2 linked regions of the Hydrogenovibrio crunogenus genome follow. The protein of the gene in region 1 interacts with the protein of each later gene in a pairwise test. Links are inferred from orthologs where the notes say so. Each region holds a gene or a part of one and is shown on either strand. Other genes may lie near its edges.

Region 1 (11,943 bases):
AGGAATATCTTCAGGCCGCTGTCTTAAAGTCGGTAACTTTAAAGTCACAATGTTCAGCCGATAATATAAATCCAGACGGAAGGCTTTTTCTTCCACCAGTTGCTTCAGGTCTTTATGACTGGCCGACACCACACGGACATCAATTGAAACAGTTTTATCGGCACCGACAGGACGAATTTCATTTTCTTGCAACGCTCGAAGTAACTTCACCTGAAAGGCCGGAGACATATCTCCAATTTCATCCAAAAACAAAACACCGCCATCGGCCAGTTCAAACAAGCCTTTACGATTTTCAACCGCACCAGAGAAGGCACCACGCTTGTGACCAAATAATTCCGACTCTAATAAGTCCTCGGGAATCGCACTGCAGTTAACGGCGATGAACGGTTTTTTGTGTCGCGGGCTGGCCGCATGGATGGCTTGGGCAATCAGCTCTTTTCCCGTGCCACTTTCACCTTGGATGTAGACACTGATATCGCTTTGTGCAACATGATACAAGTCTTGCAACAGCGCTTCCATGACTTGACTTTGACCAATAATATTATGCCGCCATTTGGCTTGCTTTTCGGTCGCCATCACTGGCTTATGGACAGTCAGTGCCTGTTGAATTTTTTGGGTAAGCTCAGCATGATTAATTGGTTTGGTGATAAACCCGAAAACCCCTAAACTGGTGGCTTCAACCGCTTCTTTGATTGTGCCGTGCGCGGTCATGATGATGACAGGCAAGGTTAGAGATTGTTGATGAATTTGTTCATACAATGCCAAGCCATCCATTTCCGACATACGCAAATCGGTCAACACCAAATGAGGTTGAAATGTGGGGAGTTTGGCCAGTGCTTCAGCCGCACTTTCCACCGTTTCAACCGTCAGCCCGAATGAGCGTAAACGGATCGACAGCAGTTTCAACAAACTGGTGTCATCGTCGACCAGTAATATCTTCTGGCCTTCGAATGTAGTTGCCGAATTATCTTGGCTGACGGTCATCACCGATCCTTTTATTGAGCGTTTTTTCAATGGCTTTCAGTGCTTGTATTTGAGATTTTAACAACGCATTCTCCTGTTGCAAATCATGCTGCAAAGCCTCTTTTTCAGCTATCTTTTCTGATAACGATGCATTACGCGCTTTGAGCGTATCAATGGTATCCAGTGTTTGAATATAGGAAGCATTCAGCCAGTTCAACTGGTGGTTCAGAACAGATTGTGCTTGCAACGATTGAAGAATGGCACGACGTTGCTCATGCGAGATACAGCTTTTTTTATCGGTAAAGCTGTAAGCCAGTAACCAACCGGCTTGCCAAGAACCTTGGTCTTGCTGGTACAGTTTCCGTAACTTATGACACACGGTTTGACGATGCTTGCCTGTCAGGCTCGCATAATAACTGCCTTGTGTCAGCAAATGCGCCACAGCTCGATCCTGCTGACCACAAAACAAAGGCTGTGTCAGTTTTTTTGCGTCTTCTGGCGCGGCTAATGGCAACGAAACCGCCGATGATTCTTGCACCGATTGATTATTTAAGCTTGCACAGCCGGACAAAAAAAACGCCATGCTCAAGCCCCAAAACCATTTCATTCTCTCTGCTCCAAAGGTAAAACCAATACAAATCGCGCGCCGGGAAATGTCTCATTCGGAGGTAAGAGTAACACTTCTCCATGATGCTGTTCGACATAATATCCCACAATTGCCAACCCCAACCCAGTCCCTTTCATTGTTGAAGCCGGCTGTAGTTGGCCTTGAAAAAAATCTTTAAAGATGAGTTGATGGATTTCCTCAGAAATACCCGGCCCTTGATCTTCAACGCTTAATTGAAGCGTATTATCGCTGACTTCAGCTGAAATGGAAACACGACCGCCTTGTGGAGAAAACTTAATGGCATTCGAGATAAAGTTGCTTAACACCACTTTTAATTTCTCATAATCGGCATACAGCGTAGTCTCAGGCAACGACACGTTTAAATCTAATTGTTTACTTTGTAACAGCAGTTGATACTCCTGCTGTAACGACGCCACTAAATCCGATAAGGAGAAAAATCGGCTGTCCAAAGTCGATTGCATTGACACTGCCTTTTGATATTCCAACAAGTTGGCCACCAAATTCATGATGTTGAAGTTACCGACCTGCATCAATTCCACAATTTCTTTCTGTTCCGCATTCAGCGAACCAATCAATTCCTCCGACAACAGGTCGGTGCCTTCCTTCAAAGTGGCCAAGGGCGTTTTCAATTCATGGGAGATATTACGGATGAACTGCTGTTTTTCATTTTCAAGATGTTTAAGCTCTTGCCTGAGTCCTTCTAAATTCTCTCCAAGTTCCTGCAAATCCTTAGGGCCTTTGATCACAATAGGGGTTTCGAAATCCTCTTTGACAAGCCGCTGAATCTGCATCCGCGTTTTCTTAATAGGGCGGGTAATGTAGTGTACAAAAAAGATACTAAGCCCGAGAGCAAGTAATGCGCTGGCCAAGACGATAAAAAACAATCGCTGTCGTACCTGACTTTCATATTCCGATAAGGCGATGACTTCCAAAGATTGTTGCTTTGATCCCAGTTCTATAATCTTCCGAGCTTGTTGAGCCAAGTCCGCAAACTGACTGAGCACCTTTTCAGACAGGGCTTTACCGTTTTCTTTTGCGCTAATCAATTGAAATAACGCTGTTTCGTGTTGCTTTAATTGCTGCAATTGGTTGTTCAGATGAGCGGGTAAATGTTCTGACTGTGATTCATTGATCAGATCCACCAGCTTTTGATGATGGGTTGAAAACGCCTTTAATAACGAAGCCTCTTTTAAAACCTGGTATTGACGGATACTGCGTTCCATCGAAACCAGTCGTTCCAAGACTAATCGACTGTTTTCGGTCACCACTATGGTTTGGAAGACACTTTTATGAGCTTGTTTGGAGTAGTTGTCCATCGCCATCAAGGCGTACACAATGGCAAAAATCAATGGCACGCTGACAAGCATAAAACTGGCGAGCATCCATTGATAAAGAGACCCCACCCATGGCAAGTTCACTTGATGGAAAAGAGGCTTTAATCGTGATAAAAAGCTAGACATGAGAAGCCTCTTACTAGACTGTTCAAGTCCGGCTTTATTTGTGGAAGGTTTGGCACCATTGTAAAAATTCTTCCTGTTTAACCGGTGGACTAAACCCATAGCCTTGACCTAACTGACAGCCTTTTTTGTGCAGATATTCCATCTGCGCTTCAGTCTCAACCCCCTCAGCAATAACTTCAACACCGACGGCCAGACCAACAGCGATTATCGCATCGACAATCGCCAAGTCTTCTTTATCATGGGGTAAGGATCGGATGAAAGACTGATCGATTTTAAGCTGATCGAGCGGTAGCTTCTTTAAATAAGACAGGGAAGAGAAGCCTGTTCCAAAATCATCCATCGATAAAGACAGTCCTAGGGCTTTTAGGGCATGTAACACAGCAATCCCCTCTTGCTCATTCTGCAATAAAAAGCTTTCGGTCACTTCCAGTTCAAGATATTTCGGATCGAGCCCTGTTTCTTCCAGTACTTGCGCAACAGATTGAACAAAACCGCTGTGCATCAATTGTACTGTCGACACATTGACCGAAATACGTTCCAGCGTCAGACCTTGACGTTGCCAGGTTAACCATTGTTGGCAAGCCTGCAACAAAATTTCCCGACCCAGCGGGATAATCAACCCGGTTGACTCGGCAATCCCGATAAACTTAACTGGCGAGATGACCCCCATTTCAGGATGAATCCAACGGACCAATGCTTCTGCCCCCACCACCTGGTTGGTCTCTAAAACAATCTGTGGTTGGTAATAGGCAACCAATTCCTGATTCTCAATCGCCTGACGTAAGGCTTTTTCATAGAAGAAGTATTCCGATGTGGTCGCGGCTAATTCTGAGGAATGATAAACATACCCACTGTGAGGCAACTTTTTTGCTTCAAACAGGGCTTCATCCGCTGACTTCATTAAATCTAACGCCGTGTCCCCATCAATCGAAGAAAGCGCGACACCGATCTTGATATCCAGAATGTGTTCATGACCTTCCACTTCGAAAGGTGATGAAAAGGCTTCCATAATCTCTTCAGCAAAATACGACACATCCTGCTTATTTTGGAAGGATTCCATCAAAATCAAAAAGTTATCTGCTCCTAAACGAGCCACTGAATCTTCCGCATCCAATAATTGGGTTAAACGTTGAGCAACGCCTTTTAGCAATTGATCTCCATGTTCATACCCTATGGCATCGTTAATCATTTTAAAACGCGCAATATCAACGATGAGCAACGCCACTTGATTAGATTCATGGACCGACATTTGAATCGATTGCTGCAAACGATTCTTAAATAAAGAGATATTAGGCAACCCAGTCAAAATATCATAAAAAGAGAGCCGCGTGATTTCCTGCTCGGTGGCCTTTTGTTGGCTCAGGTCTTTCATCAACCCAACATAGTGTAGCAATTGGCCTTGTTTGTTTTTAACCGCATTGACTGTGAGCCATTCCGGATACATTGTGCCATCTTTTTTCCGGTTCCAAATTTCTCCCTGCCAGGTATCTTTTTCGATTAACTCTTGCCACATTGCCTGATAAAACAAGGTTGATTGCTGACCCGAACTCAGAATCGACGGGTTTTTTCCAAGCACTTCTTCTTGGCTGTAACCGGTAATTTCTTCAAATTTCTTATTCACCACCACAAAACGATTGTGAATGTCGGTGACCAAAATCCCTTCCCCGGCATTATCGAAAACGGAGCGTGTCAACATTTGAAAACGTTCACTTTCCTGACGAAAACTCAAATCATTCACCACAATCAAATGCGCGGGTTCAGCATGGTAGGTAATGGGTTTATGGGTCATTTCCACCATCACCTCAGAGCCGTCTTTACATAAGATGGTCTGTTCAATAAAGTCAGGATGATGTTGGTCAATTTTTTGCAGACGCTGCAAGAAGCGGTCATGCTCGACATCAGGAATGAGGTTTAAAAGACAGCTTTCCAATAACGCATTATCCTCATAGCCCAATAGTTGATGAGCGGCATGGTTTGCAAAAGCAATCTTGTCGTCTTGATAAATAATGACCCCATTGAGCGACATGCTCAATAAATCACGATAAAGCGTCTCGGCTTCTAATATGCGCTGTTCTTTTTCTTTGATGCTAAGACTGGCTTGGTAATAAAAGTTTTCTTCAATGCGGTGCAATAGCTCGGAAAAACTGATTAAATCAAGTAAATTGCCATTTTCATCTTCCACCCCAATGTGATGGAATTTATGCTGAATCATGAATTGCCTGACATAGGAGAGGCTTTGAGATTGTGAGACTGAAATCAATGGCCAGGAAGCGATGTCTTTGACCTTAAGCGTGCTGTAATCGATTTGTTGTGCGAAACATTTCAGAAGGTCACGCATTGAGACAATGCCCAACTGATCCCCGTCTTTGACGACCAGCGCATCCACCTTGTGTTCCGACATCACCGTCAATACTTCATCCATGCCACTCTCTGCCTGAATGAAGTATAAGTGCCCCGCCAGCAACTCTTGAATAGAAATACCATCTAAAAAGGTTTCGCAGCTTTGTGCCTGAACCAAATCCGACTCTGCCAAAACCCCGATAGGATTTTCATCACAATCGACCACCAATAAATGGTGAAACTGTTTTTTATGGAATAAATAGGTTGCCGAAGAAATCAGTTCGTCTTTATGAATTCGACAAACCGGCGAGTTCATAACCGACCGAATCGGTGAATTTAAAATGTCTGCTGAAGAGAAATCGAGTTTTAACAGATCCGTTCGTGTCCAGATGCCAATAATTTCGCTCGATTCTTCAATTAAAATCGACCCGATGTTTTTTTCGCTTAATTGCCCGATGACCTCTTTAATACAGGTGTCTGGCGTACAGGTTTCTAACCCGATGTGCATGAATTGTGAGACCACAAGAGGCTGCTTTTCTTGGATCGTTTGAGTTTCCGGGTCGGGGTGATGTTTCATGTTCGTCATTCTACACTAAGTTTTTTACCGCCACCATACACAATCCCAAGCACTTAGACAAGAATAATATCAATAACTATTATCATCTGCAACAACCGTTACAAGAACGTATCATTGTCGTACCAGTCTTGCACAATCAAACGTCTGCTCATAATTGGATCGATAAGGATTGATGTCCAATCCCCCTCGGCGTAAATACCGTGCATAGACAGTCAGTTTTTGAGGCTGACAGAAGCGCATAATATCCGTAAAGACACGCTCAACGCATTGTTCATGAAATTCATTATGTTCTCTAAATGAAATCAGGTATTTCAACAACCCTTCGTGATTGATGTGCGCACCCTCATACCGAACCACAATCGATCCCCAGTCAGGTTGTCCGGTCACCAGACAATTGGATTTCAACAAATGGCTATTCAAAGTTTCAGAAACCATCTCATCAGAATCAGTATGCAACAAGTCGGGGGTAACCTGATAATTTTCAACTTCGATATCCAAAGCATCCAAACAATGACCAGGTAGATTTCCCTGCAAAACAACCGATTCATTCAAACGATAAAACCTGACACCAACAGCCTTACCACACGCTTGGGATAAATCTTTCTGCCAACAAGCAATCACCTCGTCTTCTGATTCAAATCGAGTTCCATTAAAGGAATTCAAATACAATTTGAAAGATTTCGACTCAATCAAATTAGGCGCATCGGCTGAAAACACAAACTCAGCCCATCCGACTTGGGGTTTCCCTTTAAGGTTAAGCCAGGAGATTTCATACCCTGTCCAGATGTCCTCGCCCGAGAAAGGCAAAGAATTTAAATCAAACCCCAATTCATCTCGTTTTTCCTGGCGAGGAATCGGAAATAAAATCGTTGGATCATATGCCTGACAATAGGGAGTTGTTTGCCCTAAAAGGCTCTTATCGGCTGTGGAATTGGGGTTTGTCATAAATGTCTCTACACAAATCATGGGAACTTTGGGTATTATACGTTGAACCGTCTACTGAATTGAATGGAGCTTCAATGTTAATTACTTTGATCACGGGCATGCTATTAACCGCACTCGCTCTAGGTGTCTTGTGGGGTGGTTTTATCTTATTGCGACGATTGCCACGTTTCGAACACCTCAACAGCCGTGCTGCCAATAAGCGCATGTTACAACTGTCCCTTTTATTTTATTTTATCGGCATCATTTTAACCATTTACTGGATGGCGTAATTACGACCATGCGTCAAAGACATTTAAACGGACAACCCATGGCATTTAAAGAGTCCTTGAAAGATGCTAGATGAGAAACAGGTAGGCAAGCTTCAATCACCACCTGTTGACCATAGTCAATCGATTCAACTTGGCCGTCTAGTGTCGATAATAAATGACGGATCGGCTGTTCTTGTGAAAAATCACAGTCAATTTTGACTGAAGTAAGCGGGATTTGTTTATGGGTTGGCAACATTTCCATTACGGCTTGCGCGGACTGACTATAGGCACGCGTTAGCCCTCCCGCGCCTAATTTGATGCCGCCAAAATAGCGCACCACAATCACCATCACATCGCCCACACCTTTGTGTTGAAGAACATTTAAGATCGGTTTGCCAGCCGTGCCAGACGGTTCTCCATCATCGCCCATGCCCGCATTGGTCGCACAGGCAGGGTCTCCCAAAATATAGGCCCAGCAATGATGACGGGCATCCGGGTATGCAGCTTTCATGTCTTCTAACCATTCCATGCCTTCCGCACGGCTTTGAATGCCTTTCGCGAACGCGAGGAAACGGCTTTTTTTGATTTCAATTTCAGCTTGTGCTAATTCGGTTGGCGTAAAGTAAGACATAACCCTTATACAATTCAATTGAACAGAAAGTGTGGTGATTCAAACAAAAAATGACCAGGCCTGGTCATTTTTAATGATAACGTTCGCGTTTAAGAGGATGATTGCACCGTATCCTCACCTACACTTCGTGCCACCCAGATCGGTTGTGCGGTATAGATGACATCCAAAGATAAATAATCATAGGTGCGTTTCAAATGTTGAAACAAACGGTCTCGTAAAGCATCTTGTTGATTGAGGTCAAACGGAAAATCGGATTCCATTTGAATATAGACCTGCACGTAAATCATTCTGCCTGCTTGTAAGTAACGGATTTTCATATCCAGATACGGTACAGTCGCAAAGACCGTTTCCACTTCTTTTTGCAATAACGACATATGATCACTGTTATCAGTGCGGCCGATAATTTGAAGCCCGTTGTCTTTCAAGATTTTCAAAGGCATCGGCAACATCATCATAATCAAGACCAGAATCACGACTGGATCGGTATAAGGCACCCATTCACTGTGGCCGATCGATTCCATCCAAATTGCGACCGCAAAAGACAGGCCAACCGCAATACTGAGAATCCCCCCGACCAACCAGCCTTGTAAGTCGACATCGATCAAAGACGATTCTGCCGTCTTATTCATACGATACAAGATCGCCGCCAACCCAAACCCGAGAATGGACGCAATGATGGAATAGAAAACCGCAATATTGGCATCAATGTGGCGCCCGCCATGCAAAATGGCCTCTACCGAAGCATAAAAAGCTACCAAAATGACCAGCAGAATTAAAATGCCTTTGATGAAGTTCAAGACCGGCTCGAAAATGGCATAGCCAAACGGTTGAGATTGGCTGGCCTGTTTAGCCATCAACCCAACCACACGCAGTGTCAATAACCCGGCCACCAAATCAATGAAGGGGTAAACCCCATCCATCAGAATGGCTTGAGAGTTGGTTAAATAAAAGAACACCAACCCAAGCACAGCCATAATGACATCACCAAACATCACCAGTTTGATAGCGCTTTTTTCTGTCGCAATTTTTTGTTCTAAAGGAACTTTAACCTCTGCCATTTTTCTAACTCTTTTCAAGACTAAAAGTACCGTGTCACAGATAATGCTGTCACCGGTTTACAATTTAAAAATACCCGGCCCTCGTTTTTTGGGTTTTTTACCAGTGTTGGTTAACTGAACCATTACTTCGGTGTGCGAGGTATGAGGAAACATATCTACCATAATCGCTTTTTTCAGCTGGTAGCCTTGTTTTTCCAGTTCCTTGATGTCTCGAATCAACGTTGATGCGTTACATGAAACATAAACAATTTTGTCGGCTTTCAAGTGCCCCAATCCTTTGCAAAGCTGGTAAGCACCTTGACGGCCCGGGTCAAGCAAAACGCGATCATATTTCTGTTTTCTAAACCAGTTTTGCGGGCTCACATCTTTAAACAGATCGGCTTGATAAAAAGTAGCCTGCTCACAATACATATTGGTTGCATTGCGTTGCGCCATCTGCACTAAATCCGCCTCGCCTTCAATACCGATGACCTCTTTTACCTGCTGGGCAATTGGTAACGTAAAGTTCCCCACTCCGCAAAATAAATCTAATACACGCTGGTCCTTATTTAAATCCAACCACTCCAGTGCCTTGTTAACCATCTGCTCATTGATTTCCGCATTTACCTGAACAAACCCCTGTGCTGGAAAATCAAGCTTCAAACCGTTTATATGGTAACAAGGCGATGTCGAACCCGTAGTGGATTGGTCAGACCAAAAGATGCCGTTATCCGCTTCCACCACACTGATTTCTTTAAGCGATCGACTGGCATCTGGTAACACGGTCATACGCTTTTGCTTTAACGCTTCGTTCAATGCTGGCGTTAATAAAGGGCACTGCTCAATATCCACAATGTCATTGGAGCCTTTTGCTCGAAAACCAAAGCGTGCCTCTTTATCGGTTTTATTCTTCCCTAACACCAATCTCGCCCGACGACGATAAGCGTAATCTTGCCCCGTCAAAGGAGGGTCAATCTGGCAGGCTTTCATATTTAAAGCTTTCGATAAAGCAGTATAGAAGTGAGAAGCTTTCCATTTTCGCTGACCGTCAATGGATAAATGCTGTAATTGGCATCCACCACAGGTGTCATAGTGAGGACAAAAAGCCTCAACCCGCTCTTCAGAGGGTTCCATTAAACGCACGATTTCGGCTTCTTCATAGCTTGGCTGTCGATCCGTGATTCGAACCTCCACCACATCACCCGGCACGGCTTCTTCAACGAAAATCGCTTTACCATTCAAACGGCCAACACCACGACCATCATGAGATAACGTTTCAATCTTAACTGTCACTGTTTTCATTTATTTTCTTTTTTAGTTTACAAGTTAAAAACGTCTGGACCTTGCATTATTTACCGATACAAAACGAGGTAAAGATGCGCCCCAACAAATCGTCGGACGTAAATTGTCCGGTAATTTCAGACAATGCTTGCTGTGCTTGGCGTAAATCTTCTGCCAACAATTCCCCAGCCGCGAAATGCTCTAACTGTTGTTGGCCGGTTTCAACGAAATGTAAAGCCGTTTCCAACGCTTCCAAGTGGCGTTTTCGTGCCATAAAAACACCTTCCTCGGTCTGAGCATACCCCATTTCCGTTTTAAGATGCTGCTTCAGTAAATCCAGTCCTAAATGATGTTTTGCGGATAACCAAATTTCGGTTTCTCCTTCATTTTCTACCAGGCCTGGTGATTTTTCCATTAAATCAATTTTATTATGAATCAGTGTCACAGGTATATGGGATGGCATTTTTTCTAAAATGGCTTGGTCTTCTGGATGAATGGCTTCATTCGCCTGAACCATCACCAAAATACGATCGGCTTCTTCAATGGCTGCCCAGGCGCGTTGGATACCGATTTGTTCCACCGCATCCGTTGCCTCTCTCAACCCTGCGGTATCCAATACATGTAGCGGCATCCCATCAATTTGAATCTCTTCTTTAACAATGTCGCGCGTAGTGCCGGCAATATCGGTGACGATAGCCGATTCTCGACCCGATAACGCGTTCAGCAAACTCGACTTCCCCGCATTCGGCCGCCCTAAGATGACAACAGACATGCCCTCTCGTAACAACACGCCTTGCTGTGCCGCAGCTAAGACCCGATGTAACTGCTCTAAAATATGCTGAAGCTGGCCTGCGACCTTACCGTCTGATAAAAAATCGATTTCTTCTTCCGGAAAATCGATTGCGGCTTCTACATAAATTCGTAATTGTATGAGCTGTTCGACCAGTTCATTCACCTGGTTTGAGAAATCCCCTTGTAATGACTTCAGGGCTGATCTGGCGGCTTGCTGAGAGCTGGCATCAATTAAATCCGCAATGGCTTCGGCTTGTGCCAAATCGAGCTTATCATTCAAAAACGCTTGTTTTGAAAACTCACCGGGCTCAGCTAAACGTGCGCCTAACTGTACCACGCGCTCTAACAGCCATTGCAAAATAACCGGCCCACCATGCCCTTGCAGTTCCAACACATCTTCACCCGTAAAGGAATGCGGATTCGGGAAAAACAGCGCAATCCCCTGATCCAAAACCTGGCCTTCCGCGCCCAAAAACGAACCATAATGTGCATAACGCGGTTTGGGGCATATCCCCAAAACCTGTTCCGCAATCTTGGCGGCTTTATTTCCTGAAACACGGACGATCCCCACACCTCCGCGGCCAGGTGCGGTGGCAATTGCTGCAATGGTGTCGTTTGTTGAGAAATCCAATTTCCAGAATCCTTTCGGTGAATTTAAATACCTGATGAAAACGCAAAACGCCCTGAAAAGGGCGTTTTGTCAAATCAACCCCTTGTTCAGAGCAACTAAGAAACCACGTTATAAGTCGTTGTTTTCAAATCCGTTACAAAAGGTTTTTGATTCAGTCTTTCGACGGTTTTATCCAACTTCTTCTTTGATTTGAATGTCATTTCTTCCGCCTCATCATTCACTTTAAATGACAAAACATAAAGCGGCTGCGTGTCTATTGATTCCTTAGTAGGCGCCGTGGCCGCGGAAGCCGCACCTTCTTCCAGCGGAATATAACCGTTTTCAGTTTTATAGCAAATCGGTGTGGTACCGTCTGCAACTAAAAACGTGACCTTACCGAACATTGGATGATCTTTACCCAGTTTTTGATA
Region 2 (12,126 bases), 2.2 Mb from region 1 along the record:
ATTCGTACGAATCCCGCCTTCCATGACGCGTTTGGCTTAACGCAGTCCGACTTGGCTAAAATGACGCTCAAAGATCTGTTGGATAATTTACAGGACGAACCACCACAGGACATTTTAAGCCAAGTGGACAAGGACCTGGCTTGGCGCGGTGAATTGACACTACACCACACCAACGGCGAGTTGGCTCGCTCCAGTTTGGTGGATTGCCAAAAGGTCATTCACCAAACCACTCAGACAACGCATTATGCTTTGGTTTATACCGATATTACGGAATTAAAACAAACCCAACAGGAGTTGAGTTTTTTAGCAAATACAGACATTGTCACCGGGTTACCGAACCGAAATTACTTTTATCAGGCGCTAGATGAATGGCTGCAAGCCTTTAAGAATTCTGGCAACAAGTTTACTTTGATGTTTTTAGATTTAGATAACTTCAAAACTGTCAATGATACTCTGGGACATGATACGGGAGATCATCTGCTTAAATCGGTGAGCGAACTCATCGCTGAACATATCGCCGAAGACACATTATTTGCTCGTGTAGGTGGGGATGAATTTGTGATTTTGTGCCGTGCTTACACCACACCTGAACAACTCAATGAAATTGGTAACAATCTCAATCAACTACTCAGTCAGCCCTTCAAAATTGGTGACCATGAAATTAAAATTGGTTCCAGTATTGGCATCGCCCTTTTCCCGGATCACGGTTCAACCAAAGAAACCTTGCTGAAGCATGCCGACCAAGCGATGTACCAAGCAAAAAATGCAGGAAAAGGCCGTTATAAAATCTACCAGGCCTGGTAGATTTTAGCCATGACACCCCTCATCTAATGTAAGAAAACTCTTTACTAGTCAGACGTCTTTTTGGCTGGCGTTTTACGCGCTGGTTTTTTAGCAGGCGTTTTTTTCGCCGCCGGTTTTTTCTTAGCCGCTGGCTTCTTGGTGGTGGTTTTTTTAGCGGTAGCTTTTTTAGCAGGCGTTTTCTTTTTCGCCGCCGCTCGCCCACGTTTTTTCGGTTCTGGCGCTTCGTCCAAACGTTTTTGACACTCTTCTAGGCTAAGTTCCAATGCCTCTTCATCTTTTTTGATTTTCGCGTTCTTTTTCGTTGTCACATCTGTGATATAAGGCCCCCACCGACCTTTTAAAATCTTCACATCGGTTCCAGGGAAAACCTTAATAATTTTTTCCGCTTCAGTTACGATTTTCGACTCAATCAATGCGACGGCATCTTCCAGTTCAATACTCAGAGGGTCAAACCCTTTAATTGGCGCATATTTTTTCGGACCGTATTCCAAGTACGGACCGAAAGGGCCTTGTTTGGCAATAATCATTTGCCCTTTTTCAACGGCAAACTCAGTGCCATCAACCGCTTTGGCGGAAAACGACTCCGGCATCTCACCGACTTCACGCGGTAATTTGAACAGCTCCAATGCTTCTTCTAATTTTAGCGTGTCCATCTTTTGCCCAGGCATCAAGCTGGCAAAGGTCGGTTTCTCTTCATTTTCACCATCGCCTAATTGCACATAAGGACCAAACCGTCCGATTTTAACGAACATCGGTTTACCGGTTTTTGGGTCATCTCCTAAAGCACGCGACTGCCCCGCTTCTTCTCTGGAAACATCTTCTGCAGCGTCCACTCGAGGGTGGAACTGCTGGTAAAACTTGGTCAACATCTCCTGCCAAGACTCTTTGCCCTGCGCAATGATGTCGAATTCAGATTCCACCGAGGCTGTAAACTGATAATCCAGTACATCACCAAAATGTTTCACCAAAAAGTCGGTGACGATCCCGGCGATATCGGTTGGAAAGAGCTTATTCTTTTCCGTTCCCGTCGTTTCGGTCAGCGTATTCACGTCCATACCATCAGCCGTCAGCGACAATTGACGATACTCACGTTGTCGCCCTTCCCGATCTTCTTTGACCACATATCCCCGCTGTTGAATGGTATCAATGGTTGGCGCATAAGTAGAAGGACGGCCAATTCCCATTTCTTCCAGCGTACGAACCAAGCTGGCCTCATTATAACGAGCTGGAGGTCTAGAAAAGCTCTGTCTCACAATCAATTCACCTAACTTCAAAGCCTGCCCGACTTTCAATGGTGGTAATTGCCCTTCCTTAGCATCATCATCCAGGTTATAAACTTTCAGAAAACCGTCAAACGTAATGACTTCACCCTTCGCCACCAGCTTTTCAGCAGGCATGCCTTCAAGAGCAATGTCTACATTGGTTCTTTTTAACTGTGCATCTGCCATTTGAGAAGCAATCGCTCGTCGCCAAATTAACTGGTAGAGACGCTGTTCATTGCGTTCCCCCGTCACTGACTTGACTGAAAAATCAGTCGGTCGAATGGCTTCATGCGCTTCCTGCGCATCGGCATTTTTGGTTTTATAGCGACGCGTTTTAGAATAAGACTTGCCAAACTCTGAGACAATTTCATCATGTGCCTTCTGAATGGCTTCCTCAGATAGATTGACTGAGTCGGTACGCATATAGGTAATCTTCCCGGACTCGTACAAACGCTGTGCAATCATCATGGTCTGCTTGACAGAAAAGCCCAGTTTTGAAGACGCTTCCTGTTGCAGGGTGGATGTTGTAAAAGGAGCTTTCGGTGATTTTTTCGCCGGTTTTTCTTCCAATGCCGAAACCGTCAATGCCGCCGATTTCGCTTGTTCCAAATAGGCTTGCGCTTCTTCTTCCGTCTTAAAGGCAGCGCCTCGCTTCACCTCAACCGTTCCAACGACCTGTTGGCTGTCATCTAAAATATCCAACGTTCCTTGAAGGCGATACACATAATCCGACTCAAATGCATCGATTTCTCTTTCTCTCTCAACAATCAAACGCACAGCGACAGATTGAACACGACCGGCAGACAACCCTGTTCGAATTTTTTTCCATAAAATAGGGGATAACTCAAACCCGACGATACGATCGAGAATACGACGGGCTTGTTGCGCTTCAACCAAGTCCATATCCACTTTACGGGGTTCGGCTATGGCTTTTTGTATCGCCGTTTTGGTAATTTCATGAAACACAATACGTTTGGTATCATTAACATCTAGCTTTAAGGCTTCCGCTAGGTGCCATGCAATGGCTTCCCCTTCGCGGTCCTCATCCGTTGCCAGCCAAACAGTTTCAGCTTCTTTGGTTAGTTTGCGCAATTCGGTAACGGTCTTCTTTTTATCCGGCGAAATTTCGTAATTCGGCATAAAACCATTTTCAATATCAATCCCCATCCCTTTTTTCTGGATGTCACGGATATGGCCATAGCTTGAACGAACGGTAAACCCTTTGCCCAAGTATTTTTCAATGGTCTTAGCTTTAGCAGGAGACTCCACTATCACCAAATTCGTCATATGCTTTATTCTCTATTTCAGTCGGTTTATTTTTTAAAGAGTGCAAAAAAAGTCTAATAATTGCAAACTTTTATTTCAATCAATCCGCGCAACATAACATGACGGATTTTCTTTCAGTTCTAGTACACAAATCCATTCCGTCGCTTCTCTCAAGTCTTTGGCCTCGGCTTGTATTTTGAGTAGCGAAGCTATTCATAAACATGTTAAGCTTATGACATAGAACCCATCTTATAGTATTGTTTTAAAAAGGCATAAAAGGTAATGAAACAAGCCAATTTACTGATTGTAGAAGACGATTTAATCAGTTTAAAACTGCTTCAAAGCTTTCTAAAAACAGAAAACTATAATTTATACATTGCCAATGATGGGGAGGAAGCTTCTCATCTCATTCGCCAAAAACCTAAAGATTTCTTCCACTGCATCATTTCCGATTATCTAATGCCAAATAAAGATGGCATTCAGTTGCTGGAAGAGCTTAAAGAAGACCCTGAATACAAAAAAATTCCGTTTATTCTGCAAACCTCTGCCAACAGCGAAGCAGAAATTCAACGCGGGATTAATGCTGGCGCATTCTACTATCTAATTAAGCCAATTACCAAAGAAACCTTAATTTCAGTTGTTAATGCGGCTTTAAAAGACTTTAAAAATCATCGGGAAGCGCTTACCACCATAGAGGGAATCAACACCGCCTTCCCTCTAATGAAAAGTGGACACTTTCAATTCCAGACGCTTGATGAAGCCAAACATCTGTCAAACTTTATCGCGTTTCTTACCAAGGATCCGGATAGCATCGGGATTGGTTATTTAGAATTAATGATCAATGCCGTTGAGCATGGTAACTTAGGCATTACCTACGACGAAAAAACTCAGTTGATCAATGAAGCACGCCTGCACGATGAAATTGCTTATCGACTCAGCTTACCGGAAAACCAGAAAAAGTATGTCTCAGTCGACTTAGATCACTCTGATTCTGACCTGACGGTCACGATTACGGATATGGGCACTGGGTTTGACTATGAAAAATATTTAGAGTTCTCCATTGACCGCGCCATGGATAACCATGGACGGGGAATCATGATGGCCAACAAATTGAGTTTTGACGCACTGGAATATTCGGAAGGTGGTCGTAAGGTCAGCTGCAAAACCGCCCAGTTAAAGATTTAAGTCAAACGACGCCATCTTCCGGCCGATAAGGCCTCTATTCGACCATCCAATTCCAACATCAGCAATTGACTCTGAATATCCGATACAGGAAGCTTACTGAGTACAGCCAACTCATCCAAGCCGATAGGATCAAATTCAATATAACGCAAAAGATTCCCCGGTTCTTCCTCTTTATTTTTTTCGTTATACGGTGCCTCTTGCGCATTAGAGGGAGCATTTAAGGATAATTGTAAAATGGCGGATAGTTCTTCCAAAATGTCTTGTCCTGATTCCACCAATTTTGCTCCTTGTCGAATCAACTGGTGACATCCTTTTGCCTGGGGATTATTAATAGAACCCGGCACGGCGAACACTTCCCGATCTTGTTCAACAGCGGTTCTAGCGGTAATCAGCGACCCACTTTTCAATGCCGCTTCGACGACCAAAGTGCCGACGCTGAGTCCGGAAATAATACGGTTACGTTGTGGAAAAAAATGGGCCATGGGTTTGGTGCCCAGAGGGTATTCTGATACAAGTGCGCCATTTTGGGCAATTTGACGTGCAAGTTCTCGGTTTGCTGCTGGGTAAACCCGATCGAGCCCGGTTGCAACCACCGCGACCGTTGTGCCTTGCATCCCGTCCGAGTTTGAAGCCTCTGCTTGCAAAGCACCGTCATGAGCCGCTTTATCAATACCCGACGCCAACCCACTGGTGATTGTTAACCCGACACTGGCCAGATACTGTGCAAAGTCCATGGCCGTTAAGCGTCCCTGTTTAGAAGCATTCCGACTGCCGACAATCGCCAATTGAGGTTCGGAGAGCAAACTGACATCCCCTCTGACATAAAGCAAAATCGGTGGGTCTGAAATACGTTTCAGTAACTCAGGGTAGCTCGCATCTTCTAACGTCAAAATGGTTTGTTCCGGCTGATGTGACCAAGTAACAGCCTCAGAGATAAGAACGTCATTGCCAGGGTCGAACAAACGCTCAAGCTGTTTAGGCGTTAATAATTGACTCGATTGCCAACTCGCTTGCGAGGCAGCCATCGCTTGTGAGATACTGCCGAAATAAGATGTAATTTGAGGCAATTGCTTTGCATTGACGCGCGCAAAGTGTAATAAAAGCCAGTCATGCAAGTTGTCTAAATCAGACATAGGTGACTCAATCCGCTATAATTTAGGGTCATTCATTCAAAACGTTAAAAAAGTATACCTTGTATTATGGATAAACTCGATATTGTTCTCTACCCTGATGAAGGATTAAGAGAGGTTTGCAAGCCCGTTCCTGAAATGACAGACGAACTGGACAAGCTCATAGATGAGATGTTTTACACCATGTATGATGCACCGGGAATCGGCTTAGCCGCGCCTCAAGTAGCCGTACAGCAACGCTTGATTGTGGTTGACATCTCTGAAACCAAAGACGAACCCATTGCTTTATTGAACCCGGAAATCGTCAAAACCGCAGGCAAAATCACTTGGGAGGAAGGCTGTCTTTCTATCCCGGGGATTTATGCAAAAGTCGACCGACCCTCAGACATACTGGTTCGTGGCATGGATCGAGATGGCAAAACGATCGAATTCGAAGCCAACGAACTGTTAGCGGTATGCATTCAACATGAAATTGATCATTTAAACGGCAAATTGTTTATTGATCATCTTTCTGGATTAAAGCGAACCCGGGCGATTCAAAAATTTAAAAAAGAAATGGCAGTACAAGCAAACTCATGACACAGCCCCTTAGAATCATTTTCGCCGGCACGCCGGACTTTTCGGTGCCCCCCCTTAAAACCTTGATTGACTCCGAGCATGAAGTGGTGGCGGTTTACACCCAACCCGACCGACCGGCAGGACGAGGTCGGAAACTCACTGCCAGCCCCGTGAAACAGACCGCGTTAGAGCACGGCATTCCTGTTTACCAACCTATGTCACTCAAAACGCCTGAAGCGCAAGCGGAATTAGAAGCGCTTCAGGCCGATGTGATGATTGTGGTGGCGTATGGCCTAATACTTCCCAAAGCCGTTTTAGACATGCCTAAATATGGCTGTTTAAACATTCACGCCTCGATTTTACCTCGATGGCGGGGTGCGGCCCCCATTCAGCGTGCAATTCAAATGGGGGACGCTGAAACGGGTGTGACCATTATGCAAATGGATGTGGGACTGGATACTGGAGATATGCTCACCATCTTAAAAACCCCCATCATGCCCGAAGATACCGCACAAACCTTACATGATCGTTTAAGTGCGCTAGGATGTGACGCACTGATGACAACATTGAATGACCTACAAGCCGGCAACCTGTCTCCTGTCCAACAAGATGAAAGCCAAGTCACCTATGCTGAAAAGCTCAATAAAGCGGAGGCCGAGATTGATTGGCAGGCCTCCGCACAGACTTTAGCTCGTCAAGTACAAGCCTTTAATCCTTGGCCGGTTGCGTTTACGCAATACCAAGGCCAACCTTTGCGTATCTGGCAAGCTGAAATCGGCGATGCTTCAACCCAAAAATCACCAGGTCTGGTCGTTTCTGTCAGCAAAGCAGGGATGGAAGTCGCCACTGGCAAAGGGTCATTATTGATTAAACAAGTGCAACCTTCAGGTAAAAAAGCCATGCCCGCTTATGACTTTGCGCAAGCGCGTCAGCTGATTGGCCAAACATTAGGATAAACCATGGCCGTTAACAGTCGTTATATCGCTTTAAAAATTTGCTTAACCGTCATTGAACATGGCCGTTCTTTAAGCCAATCGTTAGCTGAAGGCTTAGCGCAATTCAGCGATCGACGAGAACGCGCTTTTACTCAAAACTTGGTGTTGGGTACGCTACGTTGGCAAGACCGGTTGGAAGCCATTCGAAGCCATTTATTAAAAAAACCGTTAAAGGCCAAGGATGAAGATGTTAATCAGCTTATCTTGTTAGGACTCTATCAAATTCTGTATATGGATACCCCGGAGCATGCAGCGGTTTCTGAAACTGTTAATCTTACCAAGTCACTGAAAAAGCCTTGGGCAAGAGGTCTCATCAACGGAGTATTAAGAACTTTTCTTCGGGACAAAGACAGCATTTGCGAAGAAGTCGATAAAAAACCGGCTTATCGTTATTCACACCCACAATGGTTTACCAAAACCATTCGCAACGCCTACCCTGACCATTGGGAGCAGATTTTGTCGGCTAACAATGAACCCGCTCCGTTAACTTTGCGAGTCAATCCACTTCACCAAAACCGGGACGCATTTTTAAACTTGCTTTCAAAACAAGACGTGGAGGCGGATATTCACCCGAAGGCCCCGCAGGGCATCGTGTTAAAAAACAGTTTAGACGTTACGCAACTGCCGACTTATGATGAGGGGGGATTCAGTGTGCAGGATGCAGCGGCGCAACAAGCGGCTTATTTGTTAGCGCCCCAGCCGAATGAATTTATTCTCGATGCCTGCGCCGCCCCCGGAGGCAAAACCACACACCTGTTAGAACTGAGTGATAACCAGGCTAAGGTGTTTGCCTTAGAAAAGGAGCCCGAGCGTATTGAGCGTTTGTCTGAAAACTTATATCGCTTAGACCTGTTCGCTGAGATTGAGGTTGGCGATGCGTCGCAGCCTGACCAATGGTGGCCGGAAATTCAATTTGATAAAATTTTATTGGATGCGCCCTGTTCCGCCACGGGCATTATTCGACGCCACCCCGATATCAAATGGCATCGAACCCCCGAAGACATTACGGCATTGACAGAATTACAGGCAGCTATCCTACAGTCGATTTGGCCTAGATTAAAACCGGGCGGAAAACTACTCTATGCCACTTGCTCGGTCTTACCGCAGGAAAATCGGGATCAAGTGTCACAATTTCTTCAACAAACACCGGATGCGAAAGAAATCCCTATTGACGCCGACTGGGGAATTTCGATTAAAGACGCCCCCGGGCGACAGATTCTGCCAGGCCAGGATGGCATGGACGGCTTTTATTATTGCTTAATTGAGAAAGGTTGTTAAATCATGAAAATGCTAGGTGTTGACAGGGGTATCTTTGCAGTTTTCAAACGCCTAAGCTTAGTGATTACATTAGGATTCAGTTCTTTCATTTATGCGGCTGACACTCCACCCTCTTCCATCCAAATCCTGTATTTAAATGACTATCAGGATAATCAGCAACTGGTACTTGATGCTAGCGTTCGCTTTCAATTTAAAGAACCTGTTCTCACCGCGTTGCAACATGAAATTCCCTTAACGTTTAATACCGAAATAGAACTGAATGAAGTCCATTCGCTATTAGGATTTAATATGCATCGCAACCGTGTCACCATTCAATATCAATCCCAGTTGCAATATTTTGGTTACAGCCAACTGTATATCATCTCAAATAAACGTAACAAAAAGGTGCAAAGCTTTAGCAACTTGAAAGATGCTTTGTACACCCTGGGAACGCTCTCTAACTTCCGAATAACTGACTTGGCGGATTTACACCCTAATACACTTTATGCGATCAAGATGCGTGTTTCGCTGAATAAATGGCAACTGCCTACGCCATTGATTATTGATGCATTATGGTCTTCGGACTGGCACTTAGACAGTGATTGGAGTAACATCCAAATTCAATCACCCAAAAGTTGGTTATAACCTTAATCGACTGAATTCTTTACTTATTTAACTTTTTTAAAGCAGATTTATATGCCTTCAAATCAACAATCACGTTTCCTCAAACAATATGGCTGGCTCATTGCGATTTCCAGCATCTTGTTGATTTCCTTGATTGTCATGAGCCAGATTCTGCAAAACGCTTCACAGTTTGCACAAACCTACTCTACCTTGTTGTTTATTTCATTTGGCGGCATGATTGTATTGATCATAATGCTTGCTCGAACCCTTCACAAGCTTCGAAAGCAGTACAAGGCCAATATTCCTGGCCTCAGATTGACTGTTCGATTAACAACCGTTATTGGCTTTATGTTGGGAATCCCACTTGCCATTATTTTTTATTTTTCCATGAGTTTCGTCCATCAAGGGATTAACCAATGGTTTGATGTCAAAACAGAAGAGGCCTTAGCTAATGCGGTCAAGCTGGTTCAAATCACATTGGATGATCAAACTCGGCGTAACCTGAACAACACTCAACAAGCGCTTAAACTGCATCGTGATGAACTCTTTATTACGCCCGTCCTCACTCTGAATAAACTCGGGGAACAACTGAATACTCGAGAAATTGCCCTCTATAAAAGCGATGGTCAACTCATCGCGTACAGCAGTCAGGATAATGTTAATATTTTGCCTAAATCCCCTGCCCCCAGACTGTTTCAACAGATCCGAAAAAAATTAACCTATGCCGCCATTGAAACGCAATCTGGGTTAAATACGTCTTATCAGATCATCCGGATTATGTTGCCGATTACAGATATACACAACAACAAACACTATGCGTTACAAGCCGTTTTTTCAATTCCGGAACAATTAAGCCACTTAGCCGATACGGTTCGAATTTCGGCTAGCCAATATCAAGAATTGTCTTATTTGAAGGGGCCACTTAAAACGAGCTTTACCGTGATTTTAAGCATGGTGCTCTTATTAACCATGATCAGTGCTCTACTTTTCACAATCAAAACCATTCAAAACATTACCCGACCCATTCGAACATTAGCACGCGGAACAGAAGCCGTTGCGAAAGGAGATTACGCCATTTCCATGCCGGTCGTTCAAGAAGATGAAATGGGACAACTCATTCACTCTTTTAACGACATGATTCAGCAGATTGCAAAAGCACGAAATGACATCAAATTTGGGCACCAGCAAACTGAAATGCAGAAGCTTTATCTGCAAGCCATTATCAAAAATCTCAATAGTGGCGTCCTAACCTTAGACATGAACTTACGATTAAAAACCATTAATGACGCCACCAACAGTATTCTGAATACCGACCTGTTTAAACAGCTTGGAAAACCACTGAATGAAATCTTGAAACAACCTGAGAGCCAGCATTTAAAACAGTTTTTTGACACCATTTTTCCTTTATTCCGAAACGACGCCAAACCTTGGAGCGAACAACTTACCTTTGATTGTAAAGAAGGTCAAAAAATATTACTGGTTCATGGCTCAACACTGCCCAGCCTTGATCAGAAAGTAGGCGGATTTGTTATTGTCATTGAAGACATCACTCAGCTGGTACAAGCACAATTGCATGCGGCGTGGAGTGACGTTGCTCAACGCTTAGCCCATGAAATCAAAAACCCGCTAACGCCCATCCAGCTTTCTGCAGAACGACTACATTATAAGCTCAACAATAAGCTGACGCCTTCTGACCAACAGCTCCTTAAAAGAATGACTGATACCATCATTGAACAGGTTGGAGCCATGCAAAACTTGGTTCAAGCATTTACCGAGTATGCAGATACCCCTGAAATTGAACTGAGTCAACTCAACTTGAACACCCTTATCAAGGATGTGGTGAGTATGTATAAAGACCCTAAAGCAAATTGGAAGGTCTCTTACAAAATAGACCCACAATGCCCAAAAATCACAGCGGACGCTTCAAAACTAAGACAGTTGCTACATAACTTGATTAAGAATGCGATTGAAGCCTGTGGTGAAAGACCAGACACACGCATTGAAGTTCGAACCGATTGTGCACAAGATGAGATTAATTTTTCTATTTGTGATAATGGACCGGGGATTCCCGAAAAAGCAAAAAACTGGATATTTGAACCTTATTCCACTGATAAACCGAAAGGAACTGGATTGGGGTTAGCGATCGTGAAAAAAATTGTCGACGAACATCAAGGACAAATTCATGTAGAATCGGAACTCGAACAAGGAACCTGCTTTATAATAAACTTACCGCAACATACTAAAGTATAGCTGTCTAATAAAATGACCCTACTATGAAACCAGGCAAATTACTGATCGTTGATGATGAAAAGGACATTCGTAGCCTCATGCAGGAAATTTTTTCTGAAGAGGGGTATGAAGTCATGGTTGCTGCCAATGGGCAACAAGCGCAAGACATTTGGCGAAACAAAGCGCCCGACTTAATTTTTCTAGACATATGGATGCCCGATATTGATGGCATTTCGCTTCTGAAAGAAATGATTGCTGAAAATGTTCTCGATCACAGCAGTGTCATTATGATGTCTGGGCACGGTACGATTGAGACTGCTATCGAAGCGACAAAACTCGGTGCGTATGATTTTTTAGAAAAACCGCTCTCGCTTGCGAAACTTCTCATTACAGCTGAGCGCGCGATGGAACACCTCCACCTTCATAGCGAAAACCGTCATTTAAAACAAAAATTACCAGATCAGATCCTACCGATCGGCAAAAGTAAACTCATTGTCGAACTGAGAGACTCGATTAATCGCCTCGCCAAATATTCCATGCCGATTCTGGTAAAAGGAGAACCGGGTACTGGTAAACACCGTTTAGCCGAAGCCATTCACAAACTGGGGGAGCGCAAAGAACAGCCGTTGTTCGAAATCCATGCACCCGATTTTGATGAACAAGAAGAGCTCATTCTCGGTTTGGAAACAGAGCAAAACACCTTTCCAGGTGAGTTGATACATGCTTCTGGTGGTACTTTGATTATTTCGGATATCGAGCAACTCAGCACCAAGGGCCAAAACTTTTTAAGCCAACTTTTATTTGACGGTTCTTTTG

Evidence for each region.
Region 2: the proteins of GHNINEIG_RS11600 (region 1) and topA interact in binary tests that used the Escherichia coli proteins (3 or more experiments, as listed by UniProt). The link is inferred for Hydrogenovibrio crunogenus from one-to-one orthologs.

The regions. Positions count from the first base shown.
Region 1 is NZ_CP032096.1:2,437,192-2,449,134, forward strand. The notes cover bases 5,995-8,940. They hold GHNINEIG_RS11600 (YigZ family protein), read right to left. Parts: upstream 7,793-8,940; coding sequence 7,196-7,792; downstream 5,995-7,195. Other genes in these bases: queF (NADPH-dependent 7-cyano-7-deazaguanine reductase QueF), read right to left, coding at 6,080-6,913; GHNINEIG_RS11595 (hypothetical protein), read left to right, coding at 6,988-7,182; GHNINEIG_RS11605 (cation diffusion facilitator family transporter), read right to left, coding at 7,882-8,850; rlmD (23S rRNA (uracil(1939)-C(5))-methyltransferase RlmD), read right to left, coding at 8,908-8,940. Outside these bases: GHNINEIG_RS11570 (sigma-54-dependent transcriptional regulator), read right to left, coding at 1-984; GHNINEIG_RS11575 (coiled-coil domain-containing protein), read right to left, coding at 965-1,570; GHNINEIG_RS11580 (HAMP domain-containing sensor histidine kinase), read right to left, coding at 1,567-3,051; GHNINEIG_RS11585 (EAL domain-containing protein), read right to left, coding at 3,086-5,977; more of rlmD, read right to left, coding at 8,941-10,131; tRNA uridine-5-carboxymethylaminomethyl(34) synthesis GTPase MnmE, read right to left, coding at 10,178-11,533; GHNINEIG_RS11620 (hypothetical protein), read right to left, coding at 11,629-11,943.
Region 2 is NZ_CP032096.1:205,271-217,396, reverse strand. The notes cover bases 602-3,730. They hold topA (type I DNA topoisomerase), read right to left. Parts: upstream 3,354-3,730; coding sequence 849-3,353; downstream 602-848. Other genes in these bases: GHNINEIG_RS00925 (response regulator), read left to right, coding at 3,615-3,730; GHNINEIG_RS00935 (sensor domain-containing diguanylate cyclase), read left to right, coding at 602-804. Also shown: more of GHNINEIG_RS00935, read left to right, coding at 1-601; more of GHNINEIG_RS00925, read left to right, coding at 3,731-4,517; DNA-processing protein DprA, read right to left, coding at 4,514-5,650; def (peptide deformylase), read left to right, coding at 5,717-6,226; fmt (methionyl-tRNA formyltransferase), read left to right, coding at 6,223-7,161; 16S rRNA (cytosine(967)-C(5))-methyltransferase RsmB, read left to right, coding at 7,165-8,478; GHNINEIG_RS00900 (DUF4390 domain-containing protein), read left to right, coding at 8,482-9,102; GHNINEIG_RS00895 (ATP-binding protein), read left to right, coding at 9,154-11,331; GHNINEIG_RS00890 (sigma-54-dependent transcriptional regulator), read left to right, coding at 11,355-12,126. UniProt on the Escherichia coli protein: Releases the supercoiling and torsional tension of DNA, which is introduced during the DNA replication and transcription, by transiently cleaving and rejoining one strand of the DNA duplex.